DNA from 2 places in the Mesorhizobium sp. M0598 genome. Region 2 is predicted to be linked to the other one. Evidence: riboswitches for the same ligand, from Rfam matches in the RefSeq annotation. Region 2 holds a riboswitch; the other holds the start of a gene.

Region 1 (4,650 bases), on a different contig from region 2:
CGGGTCGACGGCTTCGCGCTTCTGGTCGAGCGTGGCGATCTCCAGATTTGTGCCGAGCCGCACCGTGCCTGCGTCCGGCTTCAATTCGCCGGTCAGCATCTTCAACAGCGTCGTCTTGCCGGCGCCGTTCGGCCCGACCAGACCGACGCGATCGCCGCGCTGGATGCGGGTCGAGAATCCCTTGACCACGGTCAGATCGCCAAAGCTCTTCTCGATGTTCCTGGCTTCGATCACCAGCTTGCCGGATTCGGCGGCGTCGCTGGCTGTCATCGTCGCCGCACCCTCGGCGCCGCGATGACCACGAAAGCGCTGGCGCATGGTCTGCAACTCACCGAGCCGGCGCATGTTGCGCTTGCGCCGCGCTGTCACGCCATAGCGCAGCCAGTGCTCCTCGCGGACGATCTGGCGACCGAGCTTGTGCTGCTCGCGCTCTTCCTCCTCCAGCACCGTGTCGCGCCATTCCTCGAAATAGCCAAAGCCCTTGTCGAGACGGCGGGTCTGGCCGCGGTCGAGCCAGATTGTGGCGCGTGACACGCGCTCGAGAAAACGGCGGTCATGCGAGATGACGACCAGTGCCGAGGAGGTGCGGGCAAGCTCCTCCTCCAGCCATTCGATAACCGAAAGGTCAAGGTGATTGGTCGGCTCATCGAGGAGGAGAATGTCGGGCTCCGGCGCCATGACGCGGGCGAGGGCGGCGCGCCGCGCCTCGCCGCCGGAGAGGTCGTTCGGCCGTTCCTCGCCGGTCAGGCCGAGATGCTCCATCAGATAGGTGGCGCGGTAGGGATCGTCGGCGGGCCCGAGCCCCGCCTCGACATAGGCGCGGACGGTCGCAAAACCGTCCATGTCGGGCATTTGCGGCAAGTAGCGCACGGTTGCCGAGGGCTGGCGGAAGACTTCGCCATCCTGCGGTTCGATCAGCCCGGCGGCGATCTTGAGGAGCGTCGACTTGCCAGAGCCGTTGCGGCCGACCAGGGCGATCTTGTCGCCAGCCGAGGCCGTCAGGGCGGCACCGTCGAGCAGCGGCGTGCCGCCAAAGGTCAGCTTTATCCCGTCGAGATTGAGAAGTGGCGGCGCCATATCAGCTTTCTGGGCTCAGCTTTCCGGAAGAGGGTAGGGATGCGCGAGCAGCAGCGCGCGGCCGCTGGCCAGCGCGATTTCCAGCCGGCCCCTGACCTCGTTGGAAATGGTCAGCGACGAGCCGAACGCAACCTCGACATGGTCGAGCGGCCATTTGGCGCCGGTGACTGTCAGGCCGGCGAGATCCGAAAAGCCGAGCACCGAAAACAGCGTGCCGTCGGCATAGTCGAAGTCAGTCTTTCCCGGCAGCAAGGGAATGCCTTCCTGTGCGCCGCTGGTCAAAAGCACTTCCGTCCCGCCTTCCGCCAGCCGGACGCTCAGCGCCAGATGCAGGAAGATGTGGTCGGTACGTTTGCCGCCGAAGGCGCCTGCGAGCACAAGGCTGGTCGCACCGCGTTCGAGCGCGGCGGCGATAGCGAGTTCACCGTCGGTCTTGTCCTTTTCGGCGGGAAACACCTGCCGTGGCACGGCGGCCAGATCCTCCGGCAACTCGGCAGGCACCGAATCGAAATCGCCGACCCAGAGTTCCGGCCTCAGGCCCAGCATACGGGCATGTCCGATGCCGGCGTCGGCGGCGATGACGCGCGAGCCTTCGACTTGGCGGTCGAGCAGCGGCGTGCGGATGAGATCGCCGCCAAGCAGGATGGTGAATGTGCTCATATCTCGTGGCCCTTACCAGCCCTGCCCCGGAAACGGAAGATGAAACGGCAGACGAAACGGAAGGCTGGGCTTTGGATGCCCGGCAAACTTCCGCTTGCGCAGCACTTCGGCCGGGCCTATGTGTCGCAACGCTCTAACGGGGTGCCGGACGCGATCTTCGCGGACCGGCTGAGAGGCAAGACTGCCAACCCGCTGAACCTGATCCGGTTTGTACCGGCGGAGGGATTAGACGTTTCGGACAGCCCGACGCCTCAATTCCTTTCAACGCGAACGAAGGAGGCGCCGATGCGCAGTTTTTTCCACTCTCTTGTCTCAATTGTCCTGCTTGCGGCATCCGCGCTCGCCCTGCCAGGGCAGGCATCGGCACAGGATAGACTGACGGTCTATACCTATGAAAGCTTCACCGCCGATTGGGGTCCGGGACCGGCGGTGAAGAAGGCCTTCGAGGCCGAATGCAGTTGCGTCGTCGAATTCGTCTCGGTCGCCGACGGCGTGGCGCTGCTCAACCGTGTGAAGCTGGAAGGCGCCGCGACCAAGGCCGATATCGTACTTGGCCTCGATACCAACTTAACCGCCGACGCCAAGGCAACCGGCCTGTTTTCGCCGCACGGCGCCGTCTCGGGCGTCAATGTGCCGGGCGGCTGGAGCGACGATATTTTCGTGCCGTTCGACTATGGCTATTTCGCCGTCGTCTACGATACCGAAAAACTGAAGAGCCCGCCGAAGAGCCTCAGGGAATTGGTCGAGGGCGATGCCGGAGAGAAGATCGTCATCCAGGATCCGCGCACCTCGACGCCGGGCCTTGGCCTGCTGCTGTGGGTCAAGTCGGTCTATGGCGACAAGGCGCCGGAAGCCTGGGCCAAACTCAAGGCGAAGGTGCTGACGGTAACGCCGGGCTGGAGCGAGGCCTACGGCCTGTTCACCAAGGGCGAGGCGCCGATGGTGCTGTCCTACACCACCTCGCCGGCCTACCACATGGTCGCCGAAAACACCGAGCGCTACCAGGCGGCGTCCTTCGAGGAGGGCGAATATCTGCAGATCGAGGTTGCGGGGATCACCACCAAGGGTGCGAAGAACCCGCTGGCAGAAAAGTTCATTGCCTTCATGACCGGACCGAAATTCCAGGATGTCATTCCCGAAACCAACTGGATGTTCCCGGCCGGCAAAACCGACAAGCCGCTCAACCCGGCGTTCGATAAGCTGGTCAAGCCGACCAAGACCTTGCTGTTCAGCCCGGAAGACGTCGCCGCCAACCGCAAGGCCTGGGTCGACGAGTGGCTGGCGGTGATGAGCAAGTAGGGCTCAAGCCTCGTCGGATGTTTGCGCCAAGCCACCCCCCTCTGGCCTGCCGGCCATCTCCCCCTCAAGGGGGGAGATCGGCAGCTTTGTCGCCTCTCCTCGTCCTGCCACTTGTGACATTGGCGAAGGCGGCTGAGTGCGCAATCTCCCCCCTTGAGGGGGAGATGGCCGGCAGGCCAGAGAGGGGTGGGCTCGGCCATTGTCAGGTATTTCCTTCGATCAACACCTGTCGTAGTGTCGGGTAGCGCAACATGCGTACGCGTCATCCGGCCGATCCCCGCGTCACTGCCGGCATCGTCGCGCTCGCCGCCATCGCGCTGCTGATCGGCGGTGCATTCGCCGGGCTCGTCGTCGAAGCCACACGCGACCTGTCCGGCGCCGCCGCCGCTTTCGATTCCTATCTCCTGCGTGTCGCCCGCTTCACGCTCTGGCAGGCTCTGTTGTCGACCCTGCTCTCCGTTGCACCGGCGCTGTTCGTCGCGCGCGCCCTGTCGCGGCATCCACGTTTTTTCGGGCGAGGCTTTATCCTGCAGCTTTTCGCCGTGCCGCTGGCGCTGCCGGCCATTGTTGCCGCACTCGGCGTCTTGGCACTCTATGGCCGCGCCGGCTATTTCGCCGGCACGCTCGGCGCGATTGGCGGGCAGAGCTGGCCCGGCATCTATGGCCTGTCGGGCATTCTCGTCGCCCATGTCTTCTTCAACCTGCCGCTGGCGACGCGGCTGTTCCTGGAGGCGTTGCAGACCGTGCCGGCCGACCAATGGCGGCTGGCGAGCCAGCTTGGCATGGGTGCTGCGCCGGCCTTCCGGCTGATCGAATGGCCGCCGCTGCGTGCGGCCTTGCCGGGCGTTGCCGGGCTCGTTTTCATGCTGTGCATCACCTCCTTCACCATCGTGCTTACGCTCGGCGGCGGACCCAGCGCGACGACGCTCGAGGTTGCCATCTACCAGGCGCTGCGTTTCGACTTCGACCCGGCGCGGGCTGTGACGCTGACCCTGCTGCAGATTGCCCTGACCTTCGTCGTCGTGCTGGCCTTGACGCGGCTCGGCGCCAATATGGTCGGGGATGCCAATCTGCCGGTGGCGCCGCGCCGGTATTTTTCAGCCGGTGCGGCCGAGACCGTGCTGAACGCATTGGCGATCGGGCTCGCACTCCTGTTTGTCGCCGGGCCGATGGCGGCCACGTTGGCAGCCGGGCTTGGCGCCGATCTCGGCCGCCTGGCCGGCGAGGGCGCGGTGCGGCAAGCGACGGCGACCAGTGCCGTGCTCTCTCTCCTATCGGCGCTGCTCTCTGTGGCGTTGTCGCTGTCGCTGGTCATGGCGCGCCGGGCGCTGGCGCTCACCCGGCGGCAGGGCCGGCGGACACTGCTCGAACATCTGGCCGACACCGGTGCGGGGTTCGTCCTGGTGGTGCCGCCCATCGTCATCGGCGCCGGCTGGTTCCTGCTCTTGCGCACCGTCAGCGATGTCTTTGCGATCGCCCCTGTCATGGTCGTTGCGGTCAATGCGGTGATGGCGATGCCGTTCGCCATCCGCGCCATCCGCCCTGCCTATGACGCGGCGAGCGAACGCCACGAACGGCTCTGTGCACAGCTTGGCATCTCGGGCTGGAACCGGT
Region 2 (4,650 bases):
CCCTTGCGTGCCCGACATGCCCACCCGATGAATAGCGCCGACCCGAGGGCGCCGCGGCGTTCGATGGCCAGGCGCGGATTATATTAGACTTATCTGATATGACGGCGCAAGCGCAGCTGCGACCCTCTGAACGACCAGCGTAGCAGCTGCCGGAGAGCTTCAAAGCGGCGGCTACCGCTCACTGCCTCCTCGTCTCGACGAAAGAATTCGTTCGAATGATGCTTTTCCGCGGCTTTGCTCGCAAGTTTTCGTCAGCCAGCACAGGGCCTCCTCTTACGCTCGCTGGTCGTCAAGGCCCAGCGGCCACTAGCTGACAGTCCCCCCGCAGCCAAGCCGCTGGGCCCTCGACGTGGGGAACGAGCATTGGAGACGATGTCGCGCTTTCCGTTACAGCCCGAAGGCGGGTGACAGATGACCGCGTCAGCCTCTCCACCCCGAGCTACGATTCACGCATTCGATCAGGCACAGCTCTCTCGGGCTAGCGCGCCAAGCATGAGTTAGCTCCCGAATGAGCAGGTGCCGCCCAGTTCAGCTTCGGCCCTTGCGCGCGCAAGGTATTGGCCGAGATCGATCGGCAGTCCGGTCGGCAAATTGGGGCAGCGATGGCGAGAATGAATGCCGGGAACTTCCCTTCGGTGCCGCTTCGTCGATCTGTTTGCCGAGAAGACGCGCGCGCTGCGTGCCGCCCCCCATACCGTAGAGAACTCATTTCAGGTCACACACACACGACGCCACCGAGATCCTGCATCACTTTTCTACTCCGACGCCGCCACGTCACCAAGATCAGTCGCGAGCGTGATCGCGGCTATCAAATCGGGATCGCGCGCCGGAGCGCTCTATGAGTGAGCCCCGAACGGCGCGCTGCTCCTCGAGCAAGTCCGGCTCGACGTAAGGCGGGCCATCCGTGCCGGCCTCGTGACTAACAGACGGGCGAATGGCGGTTCCTGGACTCACCTTTTTGTCTGAAGTCGCTTCCTTGAGCCGGTGGCGGAGTTCTTGCTTGATCGACTTCAGCACCGTCTTAGAATCGGTTTTCGGAAAATTTGTCTTGTGGCATCAATTTTCATGGGATAGGATCATTTTTCATAGGTTTTGGCCCGAACTAACCAAAATTCGATGGAAGGATTCGCTTTTCATGCCTGCGGTGCAACAGCACCAATTTTCAGGTCCTGTTACCGTTTTTCAGGAAATCCGCCCTCCTGAAACGGCGACCCCGGCCGGGTACAGCGCCCTGATCGGAGCCTACAGGCTCGCCGTGCCCTTGCCCCGTAGGTTGTTCGCCACGGGCGAGCATCATCGCATTACCGAACGGGATGGCTGGCGGATCATGACCCCCCGCCATGCCCCAAATCCTACCCTCGAAGGCCACCTGACCTTTGCGCTCAAGTACGAGGGACTGAACCTTGCCGTCCTCAAGCGGCTGTTCCAAGTGACCGGTCCCGCGCCGATCGAGGCGCTGGTCCGTGAAAGCCCGACCGGCAGTTATGCCCGACGCATCTGGTTTTTATATGAATGGCTGAGGGGCGCGCGTATCGATCTGCCGGACGCGAAGGCCGGACGATACATTCCGGTTGTCGATCCCGAGCTGCAGTGGCCGGGACCCGACAAGACCGCTTCGCGCTACCGCGTAAGGGACAATCTCCCCGGCACGCGTGAGTTCTGCCCTCTGGTGTTCCGCACCAAGATTCTCGAAAAATTCATCGGCCTTGAACTACCGCGGCGCGCGGAGGCAATCGTAGCGGACGTGCCGCGCGACCTTCTTGCTCGGACCGCCGCCTTTCTTTTGCTCAAAGACTCGCGATCAAGCTATGCGATCGAGGGCGAGCACCCGCCGCAAGATCGCATCCAGCGCTGGGGCCGCGCCATCGGCGAATCCGGCCGCTGGCCGATCAATCGCGATGAGCTGCTGCGTCTGCAAAGAATTGTACTTGGCGACGCCCGTTTCGTAAGACTTGGCTTCCGAAAAGAAGGAGGTTTCGTCGGTGAGCATGACCGAGACAACGGCACGCCCTTGCCCGATCACATCAGCGCTCGGCCCGAGGACCTGCCGCGGCTAATTGATGGAATGGCGGCGTTCGATCAGGGCCCCGCGCAAAACCTTGACGCAGTCGTAGCCGCCGCAATCCTCGCCTTCGGCTTTGTCTACATTCACCCGTTCGAGGACGGAAACGGCCGCATTCACCGCTACCTAATCCACCACGTCCTTGCCATGCGCGGCTTCAATCCGCCGGGAGTTGTCTTTCCCGTCTCGGCCGCGATCCTGGACCAGATCAACGAGTACAGGGGCGTGCTCGAGAGCTATTCGCAGCGCCTTCTGCCGTTGGTGGAATGGGAACCGACGCCGCAATTCAACGTCCGGGTGCTGAATGACACCGGTGATTTCTACCGGTTCTTCGATGCAACCCCGCACGCCGAATTCCTCTATGCCTGCGTTCAGCGGACGATCGAACGGGACCTTCCCGAGGAAACCGCATTTCTGCAGCGCTACGATCAGTTCCGGCAGCAGGTGGACGCCTTTATCGACATGCCCGAGCGGTTGATCGATCTGCTCTTCCGTTTTCTTCACCAGAATGATGGACATCTATCGAACCGCGCGCGCGAAAAGGAATTCGCCGCGCTGACCAATGACGAGGCAGGAAGAATCGAGGCGATCTACGCGCAAACCTTTGGTCCCCATTGAAGGTGTGATCATCAGGATCGATTTTTAGTCCGACGGTTTGCGATTCCCTTGTCCCTGCCTTCATCTCCGACGCTTGACTTGTCGCCGAGACATGCACGATTTTTTCCGCACGGTCTGACCGGCGGCCGATCAGCCGCGGCCAGAACGCGCTTGACAAACCGGAGCCGTCCCGTCCAACCTCACGCATTCACCAGGGGAGTCCCGGCAAGGGGCTGAGATACTGCTGGCATTCGCGGCGCAGTGACCCGTTGAACCTGATCCAGTTCATACTGGCGTAGGGACGGTGCAAGCGCTTTGCGGGAGTTTACGCCCGAGATCCTGTTTCGGCAGGTCGCTAGAAGCGTCTTTTCATCCTCCCGGCACAGAACTGGGTCTCCAATGCAACGAGCAAAGGAGCCTCAAGATGAATGCCCTCACCCCCGCCGTCTCGACGGGACCGCTGCCCGCCTCACGAAAAATCCACAAGCCCGGTGCCATCCACCCGCAGATCAGGGTACCGATGCGCGAAATCTCCGTCCATCCGACGGCCGGCGAACCGCCCGTCACCGTCTACGATCCGTCCGGCCCCTATACAGACCCGACTGTCGAAACCAGCATCGAAAACGGCCTTGCCCGGCTTCGCCACGAATGGATTACGGCGCGGGGCGATGTCGAAGCCTATGACGGCCGCCACGTGCGGCCGGAAGACAACGGATTCGCCGCAGGCGAGCGCCTGACGCCGGAGTTTCCAGTCCGTAACCGGCCGCTGAGGGCCAAGTCAGGCAAGGCGGTGACTCAGCTTACCTATGCGCGCGCCGGCATCATCACACCCGAAATGGAGTTCGCCGCCATCCGCGAGAACCTTGGTCGCGAGATCCTGCACGGCAAGCTTGAGCGCGACGGCGAGGCTTTCGGCGCGACACTGCCCGATTTCGTCACGCCGGATTTCGTGCGTGATGAGGTGGCGCGCGGACGCGCAATCATTCCCGCCAACATTAACCACCCAGAGAGCGAGCCGATGATCATCGGCCGCAATTTCCTGGTCAAGATCAATGCCAATATCGGCAACTCCGCTGTCACCTCCTCGATGGCCGAAGAGGTCGAAAAGATGGTCTGGGCGATCCGCTGGGGCGCCGATACGGTGATGGACCTGTCGACCGGCCGCAACATCCACAACATCCGCGACTGGATCGTCCGCAACTCGCCGGTGCCGATCGGCACGGTGCCGCTCTACCAGGCGCTCGAGAAGGTTGGCGGCATTGCCGAGGATCTGACCTGGGAGGTGTACCGCGACACGCTGATCGAACAGGCCGAACAGGGCGTTGACTATTTCACCATCCATGCCGGCGTGCGGCTGCATTACATCCCACTGACCGTTGACCGGGTCACGGGTATCGTCTCGCGCGGCGGCTCGATCATGGCAAAATGGTGCCTGCACCATCACCGGGAAAGCTTCCTCTACGAGCACTTCGCGGAGATCTGCGACATCTGCCGCGCCTATGACGTCTCCTTCTCGCTCGGCGACGGCCTTCGTCCCGGCTCGATCGCCGATGCCAACGATGCGGCGCAGTTCGCCGAGCTGGAAACGCTTGGCGAGCTGACGAAGATCGCCTGGGCGAAGGATTGCCAGGTGATGATCGAGGGGCCTGGCCACGTGCCGATGCACAAGATCAAGCAGAACATGGACAAGCAACTCGCCGTTTGCGGCGAGGCGCCGTTCTATACGCTTGGCCCGCTGACGACCGACATCGCGCCGGGCTACGACCACATCACCTCCGGCATCGGCGCGGCGATGATCGGTTGGTTCGGCACCGCCATGCTCTGCTACGTCACGCCCAAGGAACATCTCGGCCTTCCCGATCGCAACGACGTCAAGACCGGCGTGATCACCTACAAGATCGCGGCGCATGCCGCCGACCTGGCGAAGGGTCACCCGGCGGCGAAGATCCGCGACGACGCGCTGTCGCGGGCCAGATTCGAGTTCCGCTGGG

What was found. A riboswitch is a leader RNA that binds a small molecule or an ion and turns the genes downstream of it on or off. The one in region 2 is predicted to bind thiamine pyrophosphate.
Region 1: linked by a shared signal. The riboswitch ahead of thiB (thiamine ABC transporter substrate binding subunit) and the one ahead of thiC (phosphomethylpyrimidine synthase ThiC) in region 2 are both predicted to bind thiamine pyrophosphate.

Annotation. Positions count from the first base shown of each region.
Region 1 covers NZ_JAMYQL010000005.1:246,778-251,427, reverse strand. The annotation lists gene NKI59_RS09940 (ABC-F family ATP-binding cassette domain-containing protein) at 1-1,077, opposite strand, end outside; gene NKI59_RS09935 (thiamine diphosphokinase) at 1,093-1,737, opposite strand; TPP riboswitch at 1,865-1,979, shown strand; gene thiB (thiamine ABC transporter substrate binding subunit) at 2,023-3,036, shown strand; gene thiP (thiamine/thiamine pyrophosphate ABC transporter permease) at 3,288-4,650, shown strand, end outside.
Region 2 covers NZ_JAMYQL010000036.1:42,740-47,389, forward strand. The annotation lists gene NKI59_RS29430 (Fic family protein) at 1,136-2,680, shown strand; TPP riboswitch at 2,863-2,979, shown strand; gene thiC (phosphomethylpyrimidine synthase ThiC) at 3,084-4,650, shown strand, end outside.